One region of the Peribacillus suis genome, then DNA from elsewhere that is predicted to be linked to it. Evidence: riboswitches for the same ligand, from Rfam matches in the RefSeq annotation. Region 1 holds a riboswitch; each other region holds the start of a gene.
What was found. Region 1 has a riboswitch for S-adenosylmethionine ahead of mtnW (2,3-diketo-5-methylthiopentyl-1-phosphate enolase). Riboswitches for the same ligand answer to the same signal wherever they lie in the genome.
Positions count from the first base shown of each region.

Region 2: linked by a shared signal. The riboswitch ahead of AC503W_RS04710 (methionine biosynthesis PLP-dependent protein) and the one ahead of mtnW (2,3-diketo-5-methylthiopentyl-1-phosphate enolase) in region 1 are both predicted to bind S-adenosylmethionine.
Region 3: linked by a shared signal. The riboswitch ahead of metK (methionine adenosyltransferase) and the one ahead of mtnW (2,3-diketo-5-methylthiopentyl-1-phosphate enolase) in region 1 are both predicted to bind S-adenosylmethionine.
Region 4: linked by a shared signal. The riboswitch ahead of AC503W_RS02340 (sugar ABC transporter substrate-binding protein) and the one ahead of mtnW (2,3-diketo-5-methylthiopentyl-1-phosphate enolase) in region 1 are both predicted to bind S-adenosylmethionine.

Region 1 covers NZ_CM182019.1:2,332,155-2,335,606, forward strand. The annotation lists gene AC503W_RS11300 (2-hydroxy-3-keto-5-methylthiopentenyl-1-phosphate phosphatase) at 1-214, opposite strand, end outside; gene mtnW (2,3-diketo-5-methylthiopentyl-1-phosphate enolase) at 217-1,449, opposite strand; SAM riboswitch class I at 1,606-1,762, opposite strand; gene AC503W_RS11310 (pyridoxal phosphate-dependent aminotransferase) at 1,878-3,062, opposite strand; gene AC503W_RS11315 (carbon-nitrogen family hydrolase) at 3,163-3,452, shown strand, end outside.
Region 2 covers NZ_CM182019.1:956,330-959,781, reverse strand. The annotation lists gene fumC (class II fumarate hydratase) at 1-880, opposite strand, end outside; SAM riboswitch class I at 1,200-1,314, shown strand; gene AC503W_RS04710 (methionine biosynthesis PLP-dependent protein) at 1,399-2,511, shown strand; gene metC (cystathionine beta-lyase) at 2,508-3,452, shown strand, end outside.
Region 3 covers NZ_CM182019.1:3,571,173-3,574,624, reverse strand. The annotation lists gene pckA (phosphoenolpyruvate carboxykinase (ATP)) at 1-738, opposite strand, end outside; SAM riboswitch class I at 1,316-1,479, shown strand; gene metK (methionine adenosyltransferase) at 1,648-2,844, shown strand; gene AC503W_RS17440 (gamma carbonic anhydrase) at 2,986-3,452, opposite strand, start outside.
Region 4 covers NZ_CM182019.1:476,358-479,809, forward strand. The annotation lists gene AC503W_RS02335 (GTP-binding protein) at 1-1,135, shown strand, start outside; SAM riboswitch class I at 1,225-1,331, shown strand; gene AC503W_RS02340 (sugar ABC transporter substrate-binding protein) at 1,445-2,560, shown strand; gene AC503W_RS02345 (sugar ABC transporter ATP-binding protein) at 2,628-3,452, shown strand, end outside.

The DNA of each region.
Region 1 (3,452 bases):
TCTCCTTCACATATTGAATGATGTCCTCTTTTAAATCGCTATCCAGCAGGGAAAACATTTCCCCTACACCGTGGGAAATGCTGATTTTTTGCTGAAGAACACCATCTTTTAATGCCTCCCAGCCGGGCGGGGCAAACTTCTTCATGATTGAGATGATATTATCCGAGTTGGTGATCGTTCCATCAAAATCACAGAAAATGATCGGTTTGACCATGATTATAGCCCTCCCCATAGGGCCAGTGCTTTTTGAAGTGCCTCATCTTCCTCAGCCGCGATTGACAATGATTTTCCGGAAAGGACAGCTTCTACTGCGGAACGGAAGGCCTTAGCTCCGCCTTTTGCACCATCCGGATGACCATGGACGCCCCCACCAGCATTGATCACACTTTCTATCCCAAAATCCTTGATGAGATCTGGAACCATGCCAGGATGGATACCTGCCGATGGAACCGGGAAAGTCCTTTTCCAAGATGCTTCATTTCTCGTCAATCCTTCAGCAATCGCCAATGTCTCTGCTTTATCGAGTGCCACATTTCCGTATGGAGAGGGAAAGAGGGATAAATCTGCACCTGATATCCTCACCAGTTTTCCAAGGAGAAGCGGATAGCTGAGTCCATAAAATGAAGATGAAGCTAATGCTCCGCTATATGCCGGATGAGCCATGATCGGTAAGTTGATCCGGTCATTTTCGCGTAAAGCCTGTAGAACATCCAATCCATATGTATGAACATTAAATAACAAGGCATCTGCGCCGGCTTCGGCTGCCAGTTCAGCTTTATCCAATAGTTCTAGTGTTTTTCCTGACAGGTTCACAGCATATAAGGTTCGATGTCCCGTTGTCTCATAGATACCTTTCAAAATGGCCTTTCCGGTTTTGACTCTATCGATGAAAGGCGTCTGATCTTGGTCAAAAAGAATCTCATCGTCCTTGACAAGATCGACTCCTCCCAATGCCTGTTGCTCCAATTGTTCATTATGAAAGGCAAGGTCTCGACCTAACACACCTTTAAAAATACTCATCACTAGAGGGCGGTCAAACACATCAATTTTTTCCCTGATCCCACTAATTCCGAATCGAGGACCTGGAAAGGCTTTTTGAATATCGCCGACAAAGTCCAAATCCATCAATTTGATTTCCCCATCCAATGACAATTTACCGAATACTGTCGTCAAGATAGCCGGTAGATCATTAGAAAAATTACCTGCCGGGTAGGCAATCCTGATTGTTGAACGGTACACTTTTTGACCGAAATAGAGATTAACTCGCTCTTCTTCGGGAAGGGGTGTTACGGAAACTACCCTACCTTTATGTTTTTCCAGTTGCTGTTGCACCAAGTGAGGAAGTTCAGTCCATGTCCCTACAGTCAATCCTAACGCAATGCCTTCTGCTTTTTTCTCATGCTCTCCTTTGAAGTCATGAAGTAAATACGTAGCGATTATTTCGCTCATCTGATCACTCCCAATACGTAAAAGTCATTCTTAAAGTTGTCATTGTTGGTCTTTCCTTTAACAAGCTTCTAACCATCTGCGAACAAAGTTGCACTCCAATTCTCTGTTAAACATGTAAAAGCCCCTTCCTAAAGAAGAGGCTTTGAAAAAGCCATCTTCTTATCTCCCAGCTCTATAGCTGCAAGAATTAGCACCGTGCCTTACGGAATCAATAAATGATCCGGCGGTATTATCTCCGCCCCATTTCACAATGGTATTACAGTCGGTTGCTGGGCTTCATCGGGCTAGTCCCTCCACCTGCTCAAAATAAGAAAATGCTATTATATTTTCGTTTATGTATCTTAACTAAAAATTTAGAATTCTTTTTTATATTCTTTCACGCAATTCATACTTTGTCAATAGGTATAATGTTCAAACTATTCAATATCTCACTGATTTTCTTTGAATATATTCAATGTACGAATTCTTTCTACCGCTTCTTGGAGTCTGTCTTCTGAAGTGAGAAGTCCCACCCTGACGTATCCTTCACCAAATTCACCGAAACCATTTCCTGGTGCAACTGCTACATGGGCATGTGCCAGTAAATGATCTGCAAAGCTCGCTGAAGTATATCCTTCAGGGACCTTTAGCCAAGCAAAGAAGGAAGCATCTGGAGCCTGGACATCCCATCCAATGGATCGTAACCCTTCGATAAATACATTTCGTCGTCCTTCGTACATGTTCACGAGTTCCTTCACACACTCTTGTGAATCCAGTAAAGCGCATGCCGTGGCTTCTTGTATTGCGGGAAAAAGGCTGACGTAAAGATGATCCTGCAATAATTCAAGCGATTCGATGACACTCTGGTTGCCAACCGCAAAGCCAACCCTCCACCCCGCCATGTTATATGTTTTAGAAAGGGTGTAAATTTCTATCCCCACTTCTTTTGATCCTTCTGCTTGAAGGAAGCTTACCGGTTTTTTCCCATCGAACCCAATTGCACCATATGCGAAATCATGGACCACACATATTGAGTGTTCTTTTGCCATGGAAACCGTTTCTTCGAAGAATTCTGCTGACGCCGATGCTCCTGTGGGATTATTGGGATAATTCAAGAACATCATCTTCGCTTTGTCAAAAACCTCTTTATCTATTTCCTTATAATCGGGAAGAAAATCATTTTCTTCGGTCAAGGGCATAATTTCCGTTTTAGCTTGGGCTAACGCTACACCTGACAGGTAATCTGGATAGCCCGGATCAGGCACTAAAATTGTATCGCCTGGATTCAACAAGCATTGCGGTAATTCGACTAGACCAGCCTTTCCACCGAAAAGAATCGCCACTTCCGTTTTAGGATCTAGCTTGACGCCATATTCACGTTCATAAAAGAGGGCCGCAGCTTCTTTTAAATAGGGAAGCCCCCTAAAAGGAGAATATTTATGATTCATGGAATTTCCTGCTGCTGTCTGCAGGCTCTTCACGATATGTTCAGGAGTCGGTTGGTCTGGATTTCCCTGCCCAAGATTAATGACATCCTTGCCTTCTGATGTTATGTTATTAACTTTTTCGACTAAAGAAGCAAAAAACTGCTTTGGAAGCTCTTGAAGAAGTCTGGATTTTTCGAATTGCACCATCTTTGCACCTTCTCTGAAATTTCTTGAAATTATAGTCACAAATGATATATGTTTATCTTAATCTTGTAAAGTACTTTTTTACATATGGAGGTTTTAAATGATGAAATGGAAAATCGCCTGTTTACAAATAGACATTGCCTTTGGACAGCCAGATATAAATTTCCAGGTGGCAAAACAATGGATTGAAAAAGCTGTACAGTCTAAACCGGACATCGTCATGCTGCCGGAACTATGGACAACCGGCTATGACTTAACGAGATTACATGAAATTGCAGACGAAGAAGCAGAACAAACCATTACCTTTCTAAAAGCCCTTGCAAAAAAACACCACATTAACATAATCGGTGGCTCGATTGCAAAGAAAACTAAGGAAGGCATCTATAACACAAT
Region 2 (3,452 bases), 1.4 Mb from region 1:
TAACATCATTGGCAATCTTCATTAAATCAGCAGCCAACGCTTTAAGAGCACCGTGTGCATAAACAATTTCGTTATGGCTTGTTAAAGCATGGAACTTATTATCCGATGTGACAAATGAATGTCCTGTATCCGCTGCGATTTGTTTAGCAGAAAGTGCCGGGAATTCTTTTTTCGTATTGATTCCAGTCCCTACAGCCGTACCGCCCAATGCAAGGTTCAATAATTTTTGGCTACTTTCTTCGATCATCGCCAAATCTTTATCAAGCATTGCTTTCCAACCGGAGATTTCTTGGCCAAGAGTTAGTGGTGTCGCATCTTGAAGATGGGTACGTCCAATTTTCACGACATCCCAGAATTCTTTTTCTTTGGCTTCGAATGTGTCACGAAGCACTTTAATGGCCGGTACCAATTTTTCGGCAACTTCCATATAAGCTGCGATATGCATGGCTGTCGGGAATGTATCGTTAGAGCTTTGCGCTTTGTTAACATCATCATTCGGGTGAAGCATCTCAGTTTCGCCTTTTCCCTCTAACCATTTATTCCCTTTGTTTGCGACCACTTCATTCACGTTCATATTACTTTGTGTGCCGCTACCTGTTTGCCAGACGACAAGTGGGAAATGTTCGTCAAGCGTCCCTTCAAGGATTTCACCACAAATTTTAACGATGGCATCCTTCTTCACTTCTGAAAGATCGCCAAGTTCAAAGTTCACTTTTGCTGCCGCTTGTTTTACGTAAGCAAATGCATGAACTAATTCAATCGGCATTTTTTCATAACCGATTTTGAAGTTATTACGGCTTCTTTCCGTTTGTGCACCCCAGTACTTATCAGCAGGAACTTTTACTTCCCCCATTGTATCTCGTTCGATTCTATATTCCATGTGTTCTCCTCCTATATTCGCACTATCCACTGAGAAACAATATGTATATGTAATGAATAATGACGTTTTATATGATCCCCTATATATTGTACAAACTTTATTATTGTAAAGCAAAAAAAACGGAACACAAATGACCTATTCCTTCAGAAAAGTCCGTTTAATCTGAATCCGGTTCTATTACTCTGTTGAATTCGTAATTTTATAATGATAAATCTGATACATGTTCCATAATAGCTAGTCCCAAATAACCGTCTATTAGGAATGTCCTTGACAGAATCCTATATTTATAGTAAATTCAAAAGAAATTGAATAATCAAAACTCTTATCGAGAGAGGTAGAGGGAATGGCCCTATGACACCTCAGCAACCTTCATTTGTTTCAAACCAATGAAAAGGTGCTAATTCCACAAGTTTGTGTAACTTGGAAGATAAGAAGAATGACTCTATCCTACTTATTCAAGTCTTCTTCTTAAAGAAGACTTTTTTTATTTTATTTAACTAAAAGGAGCAGTGAAAATTATGTACAAAACAGAAACCTATCTTGCTCAGCTTGGAAACCGCAGTGAAACGGCGACAGGAACGGTCAATCCGCCCGTTTACTTCTCGACGGCTTTCCGTCACGAAGGAATTGGTCAATCAACAGGATTCGACTATACACGAACAGGAAACCCTACACGCCAGCTATTGGAGCAATCGATCGCCAAACTAGAACATGGCGATCAAGGATATGCATGCAGTTCGGGAATGGCTGCCATTGCCACCATCCTTTCCTTATTCAAATCAGGGGATGCATGGATCAGTAGCGAAGATTTATATGGCGGTACATATCGTTTATTAGAGCATGGCTTTAAAAAATGGGGGCTACAATGCGAATATGTCAATACATGTTGCCTGGAGGAAATTGAAAAAGCAATCACCCCTCAAACAAAGGCCATCTTTATTGAAACTCCCACAAACCCTCTTATGCAGCAAACGGACATTCCAGCCGTCGCCGCTCTTGCCAAACAATACAATTTACTATTGATTGTTGACAATACTTTTTACACGCCGATCATCCAACAGCCCCTCTTACTTGGTGCTGACATCGTGATTCACAGTGCAACGAAATATCTAGGTGGCCATAATGACGTGTTGGCCGGCTTGATTGTGGCAAAAGGCGCCGAGTTATGTGAGTCCCTTGCTTTCCACCATAATGGTATGGGAGCGGTCTTGAGCCCATTTGATTCGTGGTTGTTGATGCGCGGGATGAAAACCTTGGCACTGAGAATGGAACGTCATGAAAAGAACGCCAAGGTTATCGTTGATTATTTGACGGAACATGAAAGTGTAACGGATGTTCTCTATCCAGGTCGTGGCGGCATGATTTCATTCCGGGTCAATGATGAAGCGGTGGTCAACCCATTTTTACAGTCCCTTTCATTGATTTCATTTGCCGAAAGCCTTGGTGGCGTCGAAAGCTTCATCACGTATCCGGCGACACAGACACATGCCGATATGCCTCTTGAAGTTAGAACGGCAAATGGAGTTTGCAATCGACTCCTTCGATTCTCTGTCGGCATCGAGGACAGCGGAGATTTAATCGAAGACCTGCAGCAGGCATTTGCTCAAGTTAAAAAGGAGGCAATACGATGACAAACCAAGAATTCAGTTTTGAAACCAAATTACTACACAACCAACATAAATTCGATCCAACAACAGGTGGGGTGAGTGTTCCGATTCAGCATGCTTCCACCTTCCATCAAACCGACATTGATCAATTTGGCAAATACGATTACAGCCGGAGCGGGAATCCGACGCGAGAAGCACTGGAAGATATCATTGCGGAACTGGAAGAAGGCACGCGCGGATTCGCTTTTTCATCCGGGATGGCTGCCATTTCAACGGCTTTCCTCCTGCTTTCTGCCGGTGACCATATCGTCATCTCTGAAGATGTATATGGAGGCACATTCCGAATGGTAACAACCGTGCTGACCCGTTTTAACATCGAACATACCTTCGTGGATATGACGGATCTTGAGAGTGTAAAAGCGGCCATCCAGCCAAATACGCGAGCAATCTATATTGAAACGCCTTCCAATCCCTTGCTTAAAGTAACCGATATTAAAGCGGTATGTGATATCGCCAAAAGCATTGGCGCATTAAGCTTTGTAGACAATACATTCCTGACGCCTGCCCTCCAAAAGCCGTTAAACCTCGGGGCCGATATTGTCCTGCACAGTGCAACGAAATTTTTGTCTGGACATAGTGATGTCGTAGCAGGCCTTGCCGTCGTAAAAGACCCGGACCTTGCCGATAGACTTGGTTCCCTCCAAAACTCTTTTGGAGCGGTGCTCGGTGTTCAGGATGCCTGGCTTGTGATGAGAGGTCTGAAAACCCTATCCGTCCGGATGGAGCACTCTCAAAAAGGTGCTGAAAGAATTGCGGAATATTTAAAACAGCAACCGTTAGTGAAAAACGTGTATTACCCTGGTCTTTCCGACCACCCACAACACGGCATCCAGGAAAATCAAGCCAGGGGAGCAGGAGCTGTTCTATCATTCGAATTGGAAAGCGAAGAAATTTTTCGCTCGTTT
Region 3 (3,452 bases), 1.2 Mb from region 1:
GTTCGTGTCGGCAGATAAAGTCGTTTTACCAGTACCGGACAATCCGAAGAATAAAGCGACATCGCCTTCACGACCTACGTTTGCCGAACAATGCATCGGAAGGATTTCTTCTTCCGGAAGTAGGTAGTTCATGATTGAGAAAATCGATTTCTTCATTTCACCTGCGTATTCAGTTCCACCGATTAGGATAGTACGGCGTTCGAATGATACCATGATGAACGTTTCGGATTGCGTTCCATCAACTGCTGGATCCGCTTTGAAATTAGGTGCGGAAAGGATGGTGAATTCTGCTTCGTGCCCTCTTAGTTCTTCCTCATTCGGACGGATGAACAATGTATGAGCAAAAAGGTTGTGCCAAGCATATTCATTAACCACTCGGATAGGAAGGCGTGATGATTCGTCTGCTCCAGCAAAACCTTTGAAGACAAAGACTTCTTCTTTTGTCTTTAAGTAATCCACTACTTTACTATATAGTTTATTGAATACTTCCTCGGAAATGGGTTGGTTCACTGGGCCCCAGTCAATTTTGTCCTTTACAGAAGCTTCTTCCACAATATATTTATCTTTAGGTGAACGGCCCGTGTATTTGCCCGTTTCAGCTTTTACTGCGCCGGTTGAAGTTAAAACGCCTTCATTTCTGCTTAATACTTTTTCCACTAATTGAGGAACTGAGAGTTGAGTTTGCACATTATTTCCTGCTAATAATTGGTGTAACTCATTAACGTCAACAGAATTCATATATGAGATACCTTCCTTTGTTTAAGTTTTTATAATACAATTAGTATAACACATTGGATTAAATAGTCTATACTATTTAACTTTTTTTGTGAATGAAAATGGAATAGTCACATTAATCAATTATCTCACTTCGAGTGTAACCTTATGTATAGTGCGGGCATATACTTGCAGTGAGTCATCCTGGATGGATGTTTTTGAATCTGGTTGATTCGGGAGACGATCTGGATGAAGTGAATCTAGGATGTGAAAAACGATTGCTGCCACAAGTCTTTGTGAAGTCCCGTTTTAGGATTAGTGTACCTTTTCATTTATAATAGGAAGAAAAGAAGTGAACAACCATTTATGTATTTGAAAAAGGGATGAATATGGGGTTCGGATGGTATGTTCATTTTGTCTGATTTATCCATTGTAAGTCAATGGTCTTATCTTCTTAGTTTACACTCTTTAAGAATACTATTTATATTCCGGCTGTGCCAGATAAAAAGTTTTTTTATTTTTCATTGGGGAAAAATGTTCTATTTAGAAAAACATTGACAAATTCAGACTAAATACGATAGTATCTTAAATTGTACGGATTCTCTTATCCCGAGTTGGTGGAGGGACAGGCCCTTTGAAACCCAGCAACCTGCCATATTGAACTTGACTCCAAGGTCAATCGCCGAAAATAAAGCGATGAACCTTCAAGGAATAGTGGTGATGGTGCTAACCTGAGCAAGGTAAAAAACCCTTGAACGATAAGAGTGAAAGGATAGATGATAGAATTTTTAAACCTTTCCTCATTTGCCAGGGAAGGTTTTTGTGTTTTTATTCATTAATTCTGTGTCTATGATTGAAACTAATAAGGGAAACGAGTTCCGTAAAAGATCAGGCTCATGCCTACAACATACTAACTTCCAAGGAGGAAATAAGATGTCAAAGAAACGTCTATTTACTTCTGAATCTGTGACAGAAGGCCATCCGGATAAAATTTGTGATCAGATTTCAGATTCCATTTTAGATGCAATCCTAGCTAAGGATGCAAATGCGCGCGTTGCGTGTGAAACAAGTGTAACGACAGGTCTTGTACTTGTTGCTGGAGAAATTACAACATCTGCTTACGTGGATATCTCACGCATTGTCCGCGATACGATTGCAGGTATCGGGTACACTCGTGCGAAATATGGTTTCGATGCCGAGACTTGTGCCGTGCTAAGCTCGATCGATGAGCAGTCTGCTGATATTGCAGCGGGTGTTGATAAAGCATTGGAAGCACGTGAAGGTACGATGTCCGATGAGGAAATCGATGCTATCGGTGCAGGGGACCAAGGTCTTATGTTCGGATTCGCGTGCAATGAAACGGAAGAGCTTATGCCACTTCCCATTTCATTGGCTCATAAGCTATCATTTCGTCTTTCTCAAGTTCGTAAAGATGGCACGCTAAGTTATTTACGTCCTGATGGAAAAACGCAAGTAACGGTTGAATATGATGAAAATAACCTACCTGTACGTGTAGACACAATCGTCATCTCCACACAACATGATCCTGAAGTGACACTTGAACAAATTCAAGCCGACTTAAAAGAACATGTGATTAATGCGGTCGTACCGGCTGACTTAATCAATGAAGATACAAAATACTTCATCAACCCGACTGGCCGTTTTGTAATCGGCGGACCTCAAGGGGATGCTGGTCTTACTGGCCGTAAAATCATCGTTGATACGTACGGCGGATACGCTCGTCACGGCGGCGGTGCTTTCTCTGGTAAAGATGCAACAAAAGTGGACCGTTCTGCTGCATATGCCGCTCGTTACGTTGCGAAGAACATCGTAGCTGCTGGCCTGGCTGACAAAGCGGAAGTGCAATTGGCCTACGCAATCGGCGTGGCTAAGCCTGTATCCATCTCAATCGATACATTTGGAACGGGAACAGTAAGTGAAGAGGTGCTAGTGGAATTGGTAGAGGCGAATTTCGACCTACGTCCAGCTGGTATCATCAAGATGCTTGACCTACGTCGCCCAATCTACAAGCAAACAGCTGCATATGGTCACTTCGGCCGTACAGATGTTGATTTGCCTTGGGAGCGTACGGATAAAGCAGAAGCTTTAAAAACACAAGCTAAAGCGTAAATCATATGAGAAAAGGTGCCTTGCTTTAATGCAAGGCACCTTTTTTGATGGGCAAAAATAGGATTAAATATGGCTTCCTAGGGAATAATTCAAGGAATCCTATTTTTAGCTAAGCGTTTTTTTGTAATCATACGATTGGTGTTACTTTATTCGGTCAGCCTGTTTATAGAGTTGTCCTTTTTCAGCATATTCCCGGACAATGCGATCCATATCCTGGCGATCTTCCTCATTAATTTCACGAACGACTTTGGCCGGCCTTCCAAAGGCTAAGGTGTTCGGCGGGATAACCTTTCCTTGGGGGACAAGGCTCCCTGCGCCGATGAAGGCACCTTCACCGATTTCCGCTCCATCAAGGATGATCGAACCCATGCCGATGAGGGCTCTCTTTCGAATTTTGCAGCTATGTAGAATGACTTGGTGGCCAATGGTCACTTCATCTTCGATTATCAGTGGGTTATTGGGACTTTGATGAAGTACGCTGTTATCTTGTACGCTTACTCTTTTCCCGATGATGGTGGGTGCCACATCGCCGCGAATGACGGTATTGAACCAGATCGTTGATTCATCACCGATTTTGACATCGCCTGTCACGACGGCATTTTCAGCAA
Region 4 (3,452 bases), 1.9 Mb from region 1:
GATGGAAGATGAAACATGGGATAAGGTGAATGCTTATTTCCCGAACGCGAAGGTATTTGCTTTCTCCAAGCTTTATGACAGCAAACAGCAACTGCAGGATCTAGCTGTCTTCCTTCACGCAAACTATCAAGATAGCAATTGGAAGGAAATGAGGGCGGAGAAGCTCCTTGCCTTCACGCGTAAAACTTTATCCTATCTATTAGAAAAACGGGCAGCGAATGAACGGAAATGCGAGCATTCGATTTCTTGGAATGAACAGATGGAAGTGAAGTTGAATGGCGCTACGAATCAGTTGACTGATTTGGAAAAAGAAAAAACCGAAAACATTACAAGATCTTATCGCTTATTAAAAGAAGAAGTGAAAAAACAGCTTTCCACACGAATTCCTGAATTACTGCGTGATTGCTCTAAAACATTATCTGAGAATAGTGACTTTAGCCAAGTGCATATACAGTTGAATCAGGAAATGAACGATCGGATCCAGGCATTTATATCCGATAAAATCATGCCGCAGTATTTCCGCTCGCTTCAAGACTGGATTGCTACATCTGAGTTAGAATTCACGCAAAGCCAACAGTTCATGGATGAGATGAGCGCAGGCTTCAATGAGCTATACAAAGAAGAACGTATTGTACTGGCCGGGGACTTCCGGGTCTTGGATGACTGGCGCCGTGATGCGGACCGGATGACAAGCAGCATCCGGATAGAAAATGTAAACATATTACTAAGAAGGACCCCATCTCAGTTGATTCTTAAGGGAGCCGGGAAGCTATTTGGTGCGATTCCGCAAAATAAAGCGAATATGTACAATCGATATAAGAAGTTCTTGGAAAATGAAGACTTCCAGGATGTTGCCGATATGATCAGTGACAGATTCCTTACTCAGTTTGGATTGTTCGAAAAATCCTTGGAACGTGACATATCCCTGTTCTACCGCAGTCCATTTGCCATCCTTGAAAAAAATATCGAACAGACGAAAGCCGAAATCAAAGAACAGCAGGCTACATTGGAACATATGAGACAAAATCCTGAAGTCTACCGTGATCCGATTACCCTGTTCGAAGTGAAACTGCGCCAATTCGAACGCCTTGAAAAAATCGAGAAAAGACGCCTGGCGAAACTGCAAGGAAAATAAAACATTTAAAATATTCTAAAAACTATTGACTTAATGACTATATCCCTATAAAGTGGTACTTACCATAACGAAACGTAACACATTATATTCTCTTATCAAGAGTGGCGGAGGGACTGGCCCTACGATGCCCAGCAACCGTTCCAATTAGGAATTGGTGCTAAATCCTGCAAAACAGAAATGTTTTGACAGATAAGAGAGGGATAAGTCTGCAAACCAGCTGATTAAACCTCTCTATTTTAGAGAGGTTTTTATTTTGTGTTTATGCCGAGCTAACAGATAAGAATAATGTAAAAAATAGGGGGAATTAAAATGGGAAAATCAATTTTAAAAGGAGCTTTCGTTTCCGTCATCGCTTCGGCGTTGCTTTTGACGGGGTGTTCTTCGGGACAAAGTACAGGGGAAGCGAAAAAAGAGGAAAAGGTATCTTTTGAAAATGTTCCAGAACGATTTGCGAAAGGCGAGGGAGCTAAAATTAAAGTCATTCGTAAAATTGGCGGAGATGATCACACGGCCCAATACTTAGCAGGGGCGCAAGAAGAAGGAGAAGCACTTGGCTTCCAAGTAGATACTTTTACGGCCAATGGCGATACGGCTAAATTCCATGACGCCATCGCTCAGGCTCTGGAGGAAGACTATGATGGCTATATCATTTCCCATGGTGATGATGCAGCGACAGTGAATGACGTACAAAAGTTGGTTGATGCAGGGAAAAGCGTAGTCACATTCGATTCCATCGGCGATTTAACGAAAATTGATGGGGTAACAGTAACCTCACAAGATGACGAAGCATTGGCAACTCTTGCTTTTGACAAATTGATTGAAGAGCAAAAAGGCGAAGCGAACATTGCATACCTTTGGGTAGATGGTTTCCCTCCTATGGTGAGAAGAAATGCCGTGTATCAAGAAAAGCTGAAAGAAAATCCTGGCATTCATGAAATTGAAAGATTCGGAGTGGCATCTTCAGATACTTCTGTCCAGACGCAAAACGCGGTATCGGCGATGTTGAACAAGTATCCAAAAGGTAAAATAGACGCAATTTTCGCAACCTGGGATGCATTCGCTATCGGAGCAGCTCGTGCGATAAAAGAAGCGGGGCGCGATGAAGTGAAAATCTATGGTATTGACGTGTCCAATGCCGACCTTCAGGAGATTCAAACAAAAGGAAGCTCATGGTCGTATACCGCAGCGGTTGATCCGAAGTTGATTGGTGCAGTGAATATGAGACTGCTAGCGAAAAAACTAGCGGGGGAAGAAACGCCGCAAACCTATGATTTAGAAGCATCATTGATATCTCAAAAACAGCTTCAATCATCGAAGGACGCTGTCAATATGACCAATCTATCCGGCATTGTTCAAGGCTGGGGAGTATCAACGGAATTTGAAGAAGACTGGATGAAAGTATTGAAAGAACATTATAAGAAGTAACGATCAGAATCAGTAGACACTCTCTTTCAAGTTGAAGAGAGTGTCTGTTTAATGGGAGGGATTGGACATGGGCATTCAACTAGAAATGAAACAAATATCGATTGAGTTTCCAGGTGTAAAAGCGCTTAGTGAAGTTGATTTTTCAGTACAGTCGGGAACAGCACATGCATTGGTCGGCGCAAATGGAGCAGGGAAATCGACGCTAATGAAAGTCTTATCAGGAGCTCATGTCCATTATACCGGCGACATTTTTCTAAATGGCCAGGTACAGGATATCCGGTCGCCAAAGTCGGCACAGGAAGCTGGCATTCAAATTGTGTATCAGGAAGTGGATACGGCCCTCATTCCTTATTTAACGGTTGCGGAGAACGTGATGCTGAATGAATCCGTACAGAACATGGGGAGAAAACAAATCATCAAGTGGAAGGAATTACATAGAAAAGCGACGGAAATCTTGGAAGATATGAACATCCATGTGTCTTCGAAAAAACTGGTAAGGGACCTTACGTTGGCCGAAAAGCAGATGGTCTTGATAGCTAGGGCCGTTTCAACCGCATGTAAATTCTTGATTCTCGATGAGCCGACTGCTCCGTTAAGCCATACGGAAACAACGGAACTATTCCGGATTGTGAATGAGCTGAAGCAACGTGGTGTAGGCATTATTTTCATTTCTCATCGTCTACCCGAGATATTTGAAGTGTGTGAGGACATTACAATCATGAGAAATGGGAAGAGTGTGAGGCGCAGTAGAATTACGGATATCACACAAAACGAAGTGATTGAGCAGATGCTTGGAAAGTCAATGGAAGAACAGTTTCCCGTCGTGAATGCCGAGATTGGTGCGGTGATGTTTGAAGTGAACCGACTGTCGGATGCCGATAAAGTCAAAGAT